2 regions of the Streptomyces sp. NBC_00876 genome follow, and region 2 is predicted to be linked to the other one. Evidence: predicted binding sites of a transcription regulator. Region 2 holds the regulator's gene; the other holds the start of a gene.
What was found. The regulator HspR, encoded in region 2, represses chaperone genes until heat shock. The targets are predictions, from matches to a motif close to TTGAGNNNNNNNNNCTCAA.

Region 1 (7,392 bases), 1.9 Mb from region 2:
CTTCTCCAGGGACCAGGCGTCCGTCTCGGCGGCCGTGCCCGCCGCGTACCGCCCGGCCAGTCCGTCTCCCACGTGCCAGGCCGTCATGCCGTGCCTCCCAGTGGACCGTTCTCCACAACCAGCCGGTCCAGCGCGGCCCGCAGCTCGCGCCGTGCCCGCAGCGCCCGGGTCTTGACCGTCCCCTCGGGTATGCCGAGGAGCCGGGCGGCCTCCCTGGTGGTCAGCCCGTCGATGACCGTCGCGCGCAGGACCTCCCGGAGTTCCGGCGAGATCCGGTCGAGCGCGGCACCCACATCGCCGTACTCCAGTCCGGCCAGGACCCGGTCCTCGGCGGACGGCACGGCCTCGGCCCACCCGGCGCCGCCCGCGTGCCCGGCCTGCGCGATGCGCTCCGTGCGGGCCCGGGTCCGCTGCGCGTCGACCAGCCGACGGGCGGCGATCACCCAGAGCCAGCCGCCTGCCTCGGCGCCCCGGTGCGAACCGGCGGAGCGCCAGACCGTCACGAAGGTGTCCTGCAGCACCTCCCGTACGGTCTCTGCGTCCGGGCAGCGGCGGTTCAGCCGGGCCAGCAGCCAGCCGGCATGCCGGTCGTAGAGCGCGGCCAGGGCCGTCGTGTCCCCGTGCGCGACGGCACGCAGCAGCGCCTCGTCGTTCCGGTCGTCCCCCGAAGGGCGCAGGTGGCTCACACCTCCTCTATCGGAGGCCGGACCCCGGCCGGTTCACGTACGGCACATCCGCCCGGTCAGGGGGCGGTGCTGCGGCCGGTCAGGTCCGGGGCGGGGCCCAGACGTACGGCGTGGTGGTGGTCACGGCGTGGAAGCCCAGCCGGCTCAGGATCGGGGCGCTGTCGTCGGAGGCGTCGACCTGCAGATAGCGGGTGCCACGGGCGACGGCCAGCTTCGCGCGGGCGGCGACCAGGGCGCGGTAGATCCCGCGGCCCCGCCACGCGGCCAGGGTCGAGCCGCCCCACAGCCCGGCGAACTCCGTCCCCGTACGGAAGACCAGCCAGGCCGCGGAGACGACCTCGCCCCCGGCCTCGGCGACGTACACCGCGATCTCGTCCGGAGCGGTGGCGACCCGGGCGATCAGGTCGTCGCCCAGCCAGCCCCAGTCCTCGCCCCAGACGTCCGACTCCATGACGGCGATACGCCGCATATCGGCTTCCCCGGTGACCCGCCGGAGCGTCACGCCGTCCGGCAGTACCGGGTCCGCGGCCATCTCGTCGGCGCGGCCGATGAGGATCGTCTCCTGCTCCTCGGGGACGAAGCCCGCGGCGCGCAGCCGGTCGGTGAGGTCTTCCGGCAGGTCGTGGCCGCGGGTCTTCCACTCCACGGCCTCGCCGCGCCGGGCGAAGTGGTCGCGCTGCCGGGCGATCAGCAGGTCGAGCTCGGCTCCGCGCACGCCCACGTCCCGGGGCGTGGTCACGAACCCGCGGAACTGGCCGACGACGCGCAGCAGCTCGCCGTCCCACTCGTGGTGGACGCCCGCGGGCGGATTCGGGGGTGCGCCGCGCATGTTCTCGTCGTAAGCCGCGAGAAGGCCGGCGATGTCCGTCCCGGAGGGGCCGGTGAAGGAGGATTCGGTCACAGCAAGGAGCGTACGAGGCGGCGCAAGCACTTTTTCCGGCCCCGGCCGCCTTGTCCGGGGACAGGTCGACCGACCGCGCGGCCGTGCGGCCCCCGGGATCGGCCGCCTCGTTCCCGCCCCCGGGCTCAGCGCCCCCGGGCTCAGCGCACCCGGGACCTCGGCGCCGTGAACGTCACGGCCGCTGCCGGAGCGGTGACGTCGGCATCCGCGCTGATGGCCCATGCGGCGACCCGGGACACCACGGCGGCCGGGACAGCCTCGCTGATGCCGGGAGCCGCCGGGATGTCCTGCGTCCCGTGGGCGTCGTACGGGAGAACGACCCGGTAGCCCAGGGCCAGGGCCGTGCGCGCCGTCGCCTGGACGCACATCTCCGACATCACTCCGCAGACGGTGAGCGACTCGGCGCCGGCTTCGCCCAGCAGATCCCCCAGGCGCGTACCGGCGAAGCCGTCGTCCCTGGTCTTACGGATCACGAACTCGGTCGGACCCGCCTGGACGGGAAGGTGCAGCGCCCACCCCGGGGTGTGGGGCTCGTCGCCCGTGCCGGGCGCGCCGTCGTTCTGGAGGTGGACGACAAGTGCGCCGCTTCTGCGCGCCCGCGCGATCAGGTCCGCGGTCCGCTCCAGCAGCCCGGCCGCGCCGGGCACGGCCCTGTCCCCGCTCACCCCCGCCTTCTGGACGTCCACGACGATCAGGGCATGCGAGGGAGGTACGGAATCGGTCATGGCGCCATCCTGTCCGCTGCCGCCCGGCTCCTCCACGGCATTTCGCGGGATCTCGCGCACGTGCGAAGAGGCCGGGCCGGGATCTCGCGCACGTGCGAAGAGGCCGGGTGCGGGGACTACGACGGCCGTGCCCGGCGTTGCACACAGGGCGCACAGCGGCAGCCGTAGCCCCCGTCGCATCCTGATCGCTCACAGCGAACGCACCCTGGGGAACATTGAGCGGCTCACAAGCATTGAGTCTTCATAGCTCAACTTGACTGCCGAAGGGGAGATCATGACTACCGAGTCCGATGCGGTCACACCGCTCACCCTGCCTGTGCTGCCGCTCGACGACGAGGTCGTGCTGCCCGGAATGGTGGTGCCGCTGGACCTGTCCGACAACGAGGTACGGGCCGCCGTCGAGGCCGCTCAGGCCGCAGTCCGCGAAGGCGGCGGCAAGCCCGAGGTGCTGCTCGTTCCGCGCATCGACGGGACCTACACCGGGATCGGCGTCATCGGGACCGTCGAGCAGGTCGGGCGGCTGTCCGACGGCGACCCCGGCGCGCTCATCCGCGGTCGCGGACGGGTCAGGATCGGGGCCGGGACCAGTGGACCCGGCGCCGCGCTCTGGGTGGAAGGGACCCGGGTCGACGTCTCCGTCCCCGAGCCGCTCCCCGGAGCCGCCGCCGAGCTGGTCAAGGAGTACAAGGCACTCGCCACCAGCTGGCTGAAGAAGCGCGGCGCCTGGCAGGTCGTGGACCGGGTCCAGCAGATCGAGGACATCTCCGCGCTCGCCGACAACTCCGGATACTCGCCCTTCCTCACCACCGCCCAGAAGGTGCAGCTGCTGGAGACCGCCGACGCGGTCGCCCGGCTGAAGCTCGCCATCCAGTGGCTCGGTGAACACCTCGCCGAGCAGGACGTCGCCGAGTCCATCGCCAAGGACGTCCAGGAGGGCGTCGACAAGCAGCAGCGCGAGTTCCTGCTGCGGCGCCAGCTCGACGCCGTACGCAAGGAGCTCTCCGGACTCAACGGTGACCCGGAGGACGAGTCCGACGACTACCGGGCGCGCGTCGAGGCCGCCGACCTTCCCGGGCACGTCCGCGAGGCCGCGCTCAAGGAGGTCGACAAGCTGGAGCGCTCCTCCGACCAGAGCCCCGAGGGCTCCTGGATCCGGACCTGGCTGGACACCGTCCTGGAACTCCCCTGGGCCGAGCGGACCGAGGACGCGTACGACATCAAGGGCGCCCAGGAGATCCTCGACGCCGAGCACGCGGGCCTCCAGGACGTGAAGGAGCGCATCACCGAGTACCTGGCGGTGCGCAAGCGGCGTGCCGACCGCGGACTGGGTGTGGTCGGAGGCCGGCGCGGCGGCGCCGTGCTGGCGCTCGTCGGCCCTCCGGGGGTCGGAAAAACCTCGCTCGGGGAATCCGTCGCGCACGCCATGGGGCGCAAGTTCGTCCGCGTCGCGCTCGGCGGTGTCCGGGACGAGGCGGAGATCCGCGGCCACCGGCGTACCTACGTCGGAGCGCTTCCCGGGCGCATCGTCCGCGCCATCAAGGAGGCCGGTTCGATGAACCCGGTCGTCCTGCTCGACGAGATCGACAAGGTCGGATCCGACTTCCGGGGCGACCCCGCCGCGGCCCTGCTCGAAGTGCTCGACCCGGCACAGAACCACACCTTCCGCGACCACTACCTGGAGGTCGAACTCGACCTCAGCGACGTGGTCTTCCTGGCCACCGCCAACGTCCTGGAAGCGATCCCGGAGGCCCTGCTCGACCGGATGGAGCTGGTCAGGCTCGACGGCTACACCGAGGACGAGAAGGTCGTCATCGCCCGCGACCACCTGCTCCCGCGCCAGCTGGAGCGGGCCGGTCTGGAGAAGGACGAGGTCACCCTCGACGAGACGGCGCTGCGCAAGCTGGCCGGCGAGTACACACGGGAGGCCGGTGTACGGAACCTGGAGCGGGCCGTCGCACGGCTGCTGCGCAAGGTCGCGGCCCAGCACGAACTGGGTGACCGTGAGCTCCCGTTCACGGTGACCGACGAGGACCTGCGCGGCCTCATCGGGCGCCCGCACCACGTCCCCGAGTCCGCCCAGGACCCGGCCGAGCGCCGCACCGCGGTGCCGGGCGTGGCCACCGGGCTCGCGGTGACCGGAGCGGGCGGTGACGTGCTCTTCGTGGAGGCGTCGCTCGCCGATCCGGAGACCGGGGCGTCCGGACTGACCCTCACCGGTCAGCTCGGTGACGTCATGAAGGAGTCCGCGCAGATCGCGCTGAGCTTCCTTCGGTCGCACGGTGCGGAGCTGGAACTGCCGGTCGCGGACCTCAAGGACCGCGGTGCGCACATCCACTTCCCGGCGGGTGCGGTGCCCAAGGACGGTCCGAGCGCCGGCATCACCATGACCACGGCGCTGGCCTCGCTGCTCTCCGGGCGGCTGGTCCGGACGGATGTGGCGATGACCGGTGAGGTCTCGCTGACCGGGCGGGTCCTGCCGATCGGCGGCCTGAAGCAGAAGCTGCTCGCCGCGCACCGGGCCGGCATCACCACCGTGGTGATCCCCAAGCGCAACGAGCCCGACCTGGACGACGTCCCCGCCGAGGTGCTGGACACGCTGGAGGTCCACCCGGTCACGGACGTGCGCCAGGTCCTGGAGATCGCCCTCGCCCCGGCCACGGCCCCGGCGGAGCGGAGGATCCCGGCCGCGGCGTAGCCGTCACGGCGTGACGGACGTGGCACTGCGGACACGGCCGGTACGGACGGCCCGTCTCCCTCACGGGGAGGCGGGCCGTTTCGCGTACCTGAGGTCCTACGGGCGGTAGATGGTGCCCGGGACCGGCTGGGCGGGTGCCATCAGCTGAGGCACCGTCACGAAGGTGTAGCCGCGCTTCTTCAGCGTGTGGATGATGCCCGGCACCGCGGGCACCGAGCCCTTGTAGATGTCGTGCAGCAGGATGATGCCGTCCTTGCTCGCCTGGTCGACTATCCGCTTCTCTATCAGCGCGGAGTCGGTCGTCGAGTAGTCCTTGGCGGTGGCGCTCCACAGGATCTGGGACAGCCCCAGGTCCTTGCTGATCGCGGAGACGGTGTCGTCCGTGCGCCCCTGCGGCGGGCGCATCAGCCGCGGCTTCTTGCCCGTGATCGCCTCGATCGCGTTCTGCGTCTTCTCCAGCTCGGCCCGTATCTCGGCCGGCTTCTTGTCCGTCAGGATCTCGTGCGACCAGGTGTGGTTGGCCACCTCGTGCCCCTCCGCCTCGATGCGGCGGACGGTGTCGGGGTGCTTCTTGACGTGGTTCTTGCCCAGCAGGAAGAAGGTCGCGTGTACCTTCTCCTTCTTGAGGATGTCCAGCAGATGCGGAGTATCCTCGGCCGGACCGGCGTCGAAGGTCAGGGCGATGCACTTGGCCTTGCGGCAGTCCACCGGGCCGAATGAGCCCTTGGCGTCCGAACCGGCGTCGGCGCGGGCCGAGCCGGGAGCCGTGGTCGCCATCGAGCAGCCGCTCAGCGTCAGTGTGAGCGCTGTCACGAGGGTGACGGCCAACCCCGTACCGATCGACTTCCTCTTACTGGGCAAGGCGGGCCACTCCCTCGTCACTGAACGCTGAACGACGCACGGTGTGTGCGGTCTGCACGGACTATACAGACCGTGTATACATGCGGTGCATAGCGGGGTGGGGGTGACCGCCCGAGAGTTGCCTGAGGGTTGCGCGGAGCCCGGCCGGGGTGCGTCGAACGGGCAGAGCCCGGCGACTGGGTGCGTCACCGGGCTCTGTCGGGGGAGGTGCGGGCCGGGCGGCTGCCGGCCGGGACTTTCAACGCGGCCTAACCGTTGGCCAGCGCCTGTACGCGGTCGAGGGCTCCGTTGAAGCGGTTGTGGTCGCCCACCGTGGGCCCGGACGAGGTGTACTGCCAGATCGTGTAGAAGCCCCAGCCGGCCGGGAGCGCGCCGACCGTGGTGTCGTAGCGGGCGACCCAGAGCGGGTTCGTCGTGGCGAAACCGGCGTTGTTGCCGGTGCAGGACTGCCACCAGCTGGTCGCGGTGTAGATGACCGCGTCGCGTCCGGTGCGCGCCTTGTAGGTGTTCACGAAGTCACGGATCCAGGCGACCATTCCGGCCGCGGTCTTCCCGTAGCACGCGGCGCCGTACGGGTTCCACTCGATGTCGAGCACGCCCGGCAGGGTCCTGCCGTCCCTGGACCAGCCGCCGCCGTGGTCCACGAAGTAGTTGGCCTGGACGGCGCCGCTCGTCGTGTCCGGGGTGGCGAAGTGGTACGAGCCGCGGATCATGCCGATGTTGTACGAGCCGTTGTACTGCTGGGTGAAGTCCTCGTTCGTGTAGTACGTGCCTTCCGAGGCCTTGACGTAGGCCCACTTGACGCCGCTGCTCCAGAGTGCCGACCAGTTCACGGCGTTCTGGTGGCCGCTGACGTCCACGCCTTCGGTCTGGACGGCGCGGGTGTCGACCGGCAGTCCGCCCTGGCCGTCGTGGGCGACGACGCCCATGCCCATGGTGGCCGAACCGCGGGCGGGCTTGGTGGGGTCTCCGCCGGTGGCACCGGCGGCGCCGGGGAGGGCGATGAGGAGGGAGAGGGCTGCGAGCAGAGTTCCCGCCGCTGCGAAGCGCGAGCGGCGGGCTGATGTGGAGCCGGATCTGTGCACGGGCATTGCGTGCCTCCGAGGCCTCAGTGGGGGGGATCTGCTGACCCGGGGGCGCGGCGGACACACCCCTGGTGACATGCCATGGTGTGAACATGCCATACATGACGCTACGCACGTAGACCCGTGCGGCGGAAGGGGGCCTGGGCTGTGCCGTTGGTCTACTCCTGCGAAATACTGGCGGAGCTGGGGCGATGACCAGCGGTGAAAGAAACTTTCAGCGGCAGGAAAGCTCATGAGGGGTGTTGACGTGCACGGGAGCGAAAGCGGGAGTGAACCCGGCGCAATCGGGGGAAGTGGTGTGGACCACGAATTCCTCGCCCTGGAAGTGGAGTTGGCTGTCTTCCTGCGTCGCGCGCGGGCGAACTCCGGCGAGATGGCGCGTGAGGTGCACCCCGAGCTGGAGGCGGCCGCCTACGGACTCTTCGTACGCCTCGAATCG
Region 2 (7,392 bases):
GAACGTGATGATCTGGCCGTCGCTCTCCTTGATCTCGGAGAGGACGGTCTTCAGGCGCTCCTCGAACTCACCGCGGTACTTCGCGCCCGCGACCATGGCGCCCAGGTCCAGCGAGACGAGCCGCTTGTTCTTCAGGGACTCCGGGACGTCGCCCAGGACGATGCGCTGGGCGAGCCCTTCGACGACGGCCGTCTTGCCGACGCCGGGCTCACCGATGAGCACCGGGTTGTTCTTGGTACGGCGGGACAGCACCTGGACGACGCGGCGGATCTCCTGGTCGCGCCCGATGACCGGGTCGAGCTTGCCCTCGCGCGCGGCCGCGGTGAAGTCCGTACCGAATTTCTCCAGGGCCTTGTACTGGCCCTCCGGGTCCGGTGTCGTCACCCGGCGCCCTCCCCTGTTCTTCTCGAATGCGTCCAGCAGCCTCTTCGCACTGGCACCCTGCCCGTCGAGGATCTCACCGGCGCGGCCGCCCTTCGCGGCGGTCCCGATCAGCAGGTGCTCGGTGGAGACGTAGTCGTCGCCGAGCTCCTTCGCCCGCTGCGCGGCGTCGGCGATGACGGCGAGCAGTTCGCGGTTGGGCTGCGGCGGCGAGACGGTCGAGCCGGTCACGCTGGGCAGTGCGCCCAGGAGCCGCTCGGTCTCGGTGCGTACGGCGATCTGGTCCGCCTCGACGGCGGCCAGCAGGTCGATGATGTTCTCGTTGTCCTCGCCCGAGAGCAGCGCGAGCAGCAGATGCCCCGGGGTCAGATCGGGATGCCCGTCCTTCACGGCCCTGTTACTGGCCGCGTTGAGGGCGTCCCGGCTCCTGTTGGTCAGCTCGGCGTCCACGTGCGCGCTCTCCTCCTTGCGGTGACTGGCCCGTCCTCACTACTGACACGATCAACGTGCACAAAGTTGAGTCTATTCCACTCAAGGCAAAAACGCCCCATCCCCGACCTGGCCGCACCCTTGTCCGAGTGAACCGGCCGGTCCGCCCACCCGCCACCGCAGAGCCGCCCGGCGCCGACTGCTTACGCTGACCGCATGGCAGTAGACGTACGCAACCCCGGCCCCGAGTACCTCGCCTTCTGGCGCGAGTCCCACCTCTGCACGCTCACCACCCCCCGCCCCGACGGCACCCCGCACGTGGTCCCGGTGTGCGTGACGTACGACCCCGGGGCGGGCCTCGCCCGCATCATCACCAACAGGAACAGCCGCAAGGTCGCCAACATCCTGGCCGCGGGCCCGGACGGCGCCCGCGTCGCGGCGTGCCAGGTGCACCGGGCGCGCTGGGCGACGCTGGAGGGCGTCGCCAGGGTCCGTACGGAGCGGGACAGGGTCGACGAGGCGGTACGCCGCCACATGGAACGCTACGAGCGCACGCCGTCGCCCAACCCGGACCGGGTCGTCATCGAGATCACCCTGGACCGGGCGCTCGGCCGCGGCTGACCGCACCCGGACAGCACAACGGCGCCACCGTGTTCAGGTCACGGTGGCGCCGCTGTGTGGGGGAGTGTCTGAGCGACGTGGAACGACGGGGGATCGCTCAGGCACTGCGGGGGGTGGCGGAGATGGCTTCGGGTTCGAACAGCTGGTGGTCACGCTGCGCGAGGTTCACAAAGATCATGTCGTAACGAATAGCGCAGCGAACGGGCTGCGGTGCTCCACGCGGCTTGCGGAGACAGCGGTAGGCGCGGACCTCGCCGTCGGCCTCACGGGCGACGACGACAGGGTCACCGAACAGAGTGACCATCAACGAATCACCACGGTGGGGGACAGCCGTGACGAGGTCGATGAAATGCCACCCTGAGCGGTAGGCGGTTGCCATTTCACGCCGGAAGGTCCGGTCGTCCGGCGGGGTGGTCATGCGCCTGCGGTCTTACCTGCGGGCAGGACATCCCATGACACATCAGTGGTGGTGAGCTTGCCCGCCGATGTGCTGTCCCAGGACACGTCCCCCCCGCTCGGAATCGAGACGTCCGCCTGAACCGCCACAGCAAACGCCGCAGCAGCGAAGGCGACGGCAAGAACCGAGCGAAGCAATCTCTTGTACATAGTCGGCTTCGTCCTCACTTGGTAGGTCCCTCTCCCCCGGCTCTACCAAGACCATGTCGCAACAGAGCACGTCGAAGCCACAGAACCGATGCATCATGTTCCTGTACGTTCAGGACCCTGGGGGGTGGAGATTTGCTCACAACAAGCATGAAACCTACGCATCCCCACCCCATCACCGAACTCTGTGATGAGGGCGCGCGCCTGTACGCCAGCGCCCTGGGTGCCGGCCGGATCGCCCGGTCGGAGATAGGCCTGGCACCCTGCCTGCTCGACTTCGGCCTGTTGCACCCCGACCCGGACGACGCGAACTGGCTCCGTCCCGTTCCACCCTCGGCCGTACTCGCCCAGCGCCTGCACCCCCTGGAGCGGGAGATCCGGGACCGCCGGCGCATCACCATCGAACTGGCCGACGCGTTCGAACCGTTCATGGCTATCAGCTCACAGCCGTCGGTGACCACACACGCGATCACCGTTCTGGAGGGGCTCCAGACCATCAACGCGACATTGGACACCGCAACTGCCCAGTGCACCAAGGAAATACTCACGATCCAACCCGGCGGTGTCCGGAATCTCGATGTGCTCACCCAATCACTCGAACGAGTGGAGGGGCCCCTCAACCGCGGCGTGCGCCTGCGTACCCTCTACCAGCACACGGCCCGCCACGGGCCCGGAGTCTTCGCCTACCTGGACCGGCTGCACGCGGGCAACGTCGAGGTCAGGACGTTGGAAGAGCTCATCGACCGCATGATCATCTTCGATCGCACCGTGGCCGTCATACCCGCGCGCCGCGACCGGCAGGTAGCGCTCGAACTGCGCCACCCCGGGCTCGTGGACTACCTGGTCTCCGTCTTCGACCAGTTCTGGCAGCTGGCGACCCCGCTCAGCGAAGAGACTCCGTACACCCCGCCCAACGACGGCATCACCGGCATCCAGCGCTCCATAGCCAAGCTCCTCATCGAGGGGTACGTCGACGAGGCGATCGCCCGCCGGCTCGGCATGAACGTACGGACCTGCCGCGCCCATGTCGCCAAGCTCAGCGCCGCGCTCGGCAGCAACAGCAGGGCCCAGCTGGGCTATCTGATCGCCCAGTCGGGAATCCTGGAACAGGACTCCTGACCGGCCCGGCCGGCCCCGCTCAGCCCCGCACACGGCCTCCGCCCCCGCATACGACGGAGAAGCCCGCCACCCCCTGAGAATCCGGGGTGACGGGCTCCCTCCGCACATGGCCGAACCGGCTCAGTCCTTGGGCCGCTTGGGCCGCCAGACGACCAGCGCACTGGTCTGCTGCACATCCTGGTACGGCACCAGGTCGCGCCGGTAGGAGGCATGCACCTGCGCCTCGCGCTGCTGCATCGCCGCCGCCGCTCCGTCCACGGCCGCCGAGAGTTCGGCGACGCGCTGCTGGAGCGCCGCGACCTGGTTCTCCAGTTCGATGATGCGCTTGATTCCGGCCAGATTGATGCCTTCGTCCTGCGACAGCTGCTGCACGGTGCGCAGCAGCTCGATGTCGCGGGCCGAGTAACGCCTGCCGCGCCCGGCCGTACGGTCGGGCGAGACCAGACCGAGGCGGTCGTACTGGCGCAGCGTCTGCGGATGGAGGCCCGAGAGCTGGGCCGCGATCGAGATCACGTACACCGGGGATTCATCGGTCAGCTCGTACGGATTGCGTCGTCGGCCGTCCACCTCAAGCTCCCTTCGCTGCCTGGAACAGCTCCGCCCGCGGGTCCTGGTCCGCGGTCGCCTTCCGGTAGGTCTCCAGGGCTTCCCGGGCCTCGGGGGCCAGGTCCGTGGGGACCGTCACCTCGACGGTGACCAGCAGGTCGCCGCGGGTGCCGTCCTTGCGCACCGCGCCCTTGCCGCGGGCGCGCATGGTGCGCCCGTTGGGCGTGCCCGCCGGAAGCTTCAGGGTGACCGGCGGCCCGCCGAGCGTGGGGACCTTCACCTCGCCGCCGAGCGCCGCCTCCGTGAAGGTGACGGGCACGGTGACCGTGAGGTTGTCGCCCTTGCGGCCGAAGACCGGGTGCGCGTCGACGTGGACGACGACGTAGAGGTCGCCGGCCGGTCCGCCGCGCTCGCCCGGTGCGCCCTTGCCGCGCAGCCGGATCCGCTGGCTGTCCAGGACGCCCGCGGGAATCCTGACCTGCATGGTGCGGGACGACTTCGCCCGGCCGCTGCCCTTGCAGACCTCGCAGGGGTCCTGGGCGATGAGGCCCCGGCCCTTGCAGTCCACGCAGGGGTCGGTGAGCGAGAACCCGCCACCGCTGCCGCGCGAGACCTGGCCGGTGCCGACGCAGGTCGGGCAGACCCTGGGGGTGCCGTTCTTGTCGCCGGTGCCGGAGCACGCCTTGCAGGGCGCCTGGCTGGACATCCGCAGCGGGACCGTGGCCCCGTCGACCGCCTCGGTGAAGCTGAGCGTCACCTCGGACTCGATGTCCTGGCCGCGGCGCGGCTGCACCCGTGTGCCGGTGGAGCCGCCCCGGTTGAAGAGGCCGCCGAAGACATCGCCGATGCCGCCGCCGCCGAAACCGCCGCCGGCGCCGCCCTGGCCCCCGCCCGGGGTCCCTCCGAAGAGGTCTCCCAGGTCGAAGTTGAAGTTACCTCCGCCGCCACCGGGTCCGGGACGGAATCCGCCGTTGCCGAAGAGGGCGCGCGCCTCGTCGTACTCCTTGCGCTTCTTGGTGTCGCCGAGGATGTCGTTCGCCTCGGAGATCTCCTTGAAGCGCTCCTCCGCCTTGTCGTCGCCCTTGTTGGCGTCCGGGTGGAACTCGCGGGCGAGCTTCCGGTACGCCTTCTTGATCTCGGCGTCCGTGGCGTCCTTGGGGACGCCGAGAACCTTGTAGTAGTCCTTCTCGACGAAGTCCTTCGTACTCATCGACGTCCCTCCTTCCGGACGACCGGCCCGGGGCCTCTCGTGCGGATCATGCCGGGCTGCGGCCTGATCCCGACGAGAGGCCCGGTGGCCGGACGGTGCACTGCCAGGTGGTCGGACAGAATGTCAGACCTCCTCGCCGCCACCGCTCTCCTCGTCGTCTGCCTTCTCTTCCTTCGTACCGGCCGGCGCCGCCCCCGGCTGGGGTTCGGCCACCGCCACCCGTGCGGGACGGATGGTGCGCTCGCCGATCCGGTACCCCGGCTGCAGGATCGCCACGCAGGTCGTCTCGGTGACGTCCGGTGCGTAGCTGTGCATCAGGGCTTCGTGGATCGTCGGGTCGAAGGGCTCGCCCTCCTTGCCGAACTGCTGGAGTCCCAGCTTGGCGACGACCGTCTCCAGCGATTCGGCCACCGACTTGAACCCGCCCACGAGCTCACCGTGCTCGCGGGCCCGGCCGACGTCGTCGAGCACGGGCAGGAGCTCGGACAGGAGACCCGCGACCGCGATCTCCTTGACCGCGACCCGGTCCCGCTCCACGCGGCGGCGGTAGTTCTGGTACTCGGCCTGGAGCCGCTGGAGGTCGCCCGTGCGCTCGGTGAGCGCGGTACGGACCTGGTCCAGCTGAGCGGTCAGACCGGCTGTCTGGTTCGCGTCCCCGGCCGGGGCCGCCGCCTCCTCCGAAGAGGGGGTGGCGGCCTTCGGCTCGGCCTCATCAGGGGTGGTGCCGGAGGGGACGTCGGGCTTCTCCTCGAAGCCCGGAGTCTCCTCGGTCACGCCGCACCGCCCTTGGAGTCCTTCTCGTCGTCGACGATCTCGGCGTCGACGACATCGTCCTGGCCGTCGGCCTGGGCCTGCTCGGCACCCGGCTGCGCGTCGGCCTGCGGGCCGCCCTCGCCCTGGGCGTTGGCGTACATCGCCTGGCCCAGCTTCTGGGAGACGGCCGCGACCTTCTCGGTGGCGGTACGGATCTCGGCGGTGTCCTCGCCCTTGAGCTTCTCCTTCAGCTCGGTGAGCGCGGTCTCCACCTCCGTCTTCACGTCGCCGGGGACCTTGTCCTCGTTGTCCTTGAGGAACTTCTCCGTCTGGTAGACGAGCTGCTCGCCCTGGTTGCGCGACTCGGCGGCCTCGCGGCGGCGGTGGTCCTCCTCCGCGTACTGCTCGGCCTCCTCACGCATCCGGTTGACCTCGTCCTTCGGCAGCGAGGAGCCACCGGTGACGGTCATCTTCTGCTCCTTGCCGGTGCCGAGGTCCTTGGCAGCGACGTGCATGATGCCGTTGGCGTCGATGTCGAACGCGACCTCGATCTGCGGCACACCGCGCGGGGCCGGCGGCAGACCGGTCAGCTCGAACATTCCGAGCTTCTTGTTGTACGCCGCGATCTCGCGCTCGCCCTGGTAGACCTGGATCTGCACGGACGGCTGGTTGTCCTCGGCCGTCGTGAAGATCTCGGAACGCTTGGTCGGGATCGTGGTGTTGCGCTCGATGAGCTTCGTCATGATCCCTCCCTTGGTCTCGATACCGAGGGACAGCGGGGTCACGTCGAGGAGCAGGACGTCCTTGACCTCGCCCTTGAGGACACCGGCCTGGAGCGAGGCGCCGATGGCGACGACCTCGTCCGGGTTCACTCCCTTGTTGGCGTCCTGACCGCCCGTGAGCTCCTTGACGAGCTCGGCGACGGCCGGCATACGGGTCGAGCCACCGACGAGAACGACGTGGTCGATCTCGGAGAGCTGGATGCCCGCGTCCTTGATGACGTTGTGGAACGGGTTCTTGCAGCGGTCCAGGAGGTCCGCGGTGAGCTGCTGGAACTGCGAGCGCGTGAGCTTCTCGTCCAGGTGCAGCGGGCCCTCGGCCGACGCCGTGATGTAGGGCAGGTTGATCGAGGTCTCCGTCGAGGACGACAGCTCGATCTTCGCCTTCTCCGCGGCCTCGCGCAGACGCTGGAGAGCCATCTTGTCCTTGGACAGGTCCACGCCGTGCCCGTTGGCGAACTGCTTCACCAGGTAGTCGACGACGCGCTGGTCCCAGTCGTCACCACCGAGGTGGTTGTCACCGTTGGTGGCCTTCACCTCGACGACGCCGTCGCCGATCTCCAGGAGGGACACGTCGAAGGTGCCGCCACCGAGGTCGAAGACGAGGATCGTCTGGTCGTCCTTGTCGAGCCCGTACGCCAGCGCGGCGGCCGTCGGCTCGTTGACGATGCGCAGGACGTTCAGGCCCGCGATCTCGCCGGCCTCCTTCGTCGCCTGACGCTCGGAGTCGTTGAAGTACGCCGGGACGGTGATGACCGCGTCGGCCACCTTCTCGCCCAGGTAGGACTCGGCGTCACGCTTGAGCTTCTGCAGGATGAAGGCGCTCATCTGCTGCGGGTTGAAGCTCTTGCCGTCGATCTCGATCTTCCAGTCAGTGCCCATGTGGCGCTTGACCGAACGGATCGTCCTGTCGACGTTCGTCACTGCCTGGCGCTTGGCGACCTCGCCGAC

Region 1: the regulator HspR is predicted to act here: its motif matches at 2,546-2,564, upstream of lon (endopeptidase La).

The regions. Positions count from the first base shown of each region.
Region 1 covers NZ_CP108800.1:5,807,799-5,815,190, forward strand. The annotation lists gene OG782_RS25720 (hypothetical protein) at 1-87, opposite strand, end outside; gene OG782_RS25725 (RNA polymerase sigma factor) at 84-686, opposite strand; gene OG782_RS25730 (GNAT family N-acetyltransferase) at 766-1,515, opposite strand; gene OG782_RS25735 (isochorismatase family protein) at 1,728-2,312, opposite strand; gene lon (endopeptidase La) at 2,587-5,007, shown strand; gene OG782_RS25745 (polysaccharide deacetylase family protein) at 5,104-5,784, opposite strand; gene OG782_RS25750 (lysozyme) at 6,117-6,959, opposite strand; gene OG782_RS25755 (MarR family winged helix-turn-helix transcriptional regulator) at 7,186-7,392, shown strand, end outside.
Region 2 covers NZ_CP108800.1:3,938,896-3,946,287, forward strand. The annotation lists gene clpB (ATP-dependent chaperone ClpB) at 1-831, opposite strand, end outside; gene OG782_RS17255 (pyridoxamine 5'-phosphate oxidase family protein) at 1,027-1,431, shown strand; gene OG782_RS17260 ((2Fe-2S)-binding protein) at 1,529-1,849, opposite strand; gene OG782_RS17265 (helix-turn-helix transcriptional regulator) at 2,185-3,153, shown strand; gene OG782_RS17270 (heat shock protein transcriptional repressor HspR) at 3,274-3,720, opposite strand; gene dnaJ (molecular chaperone DnaJ) at 3,722-4,909, opposite strand; gene grpE (nucleotide exchange factor GrpE) at 5,033-5,683, opposite strand; gene dnaK (molecular chaperone DnaK) at 5,680-7,392, opposite strand, start outside.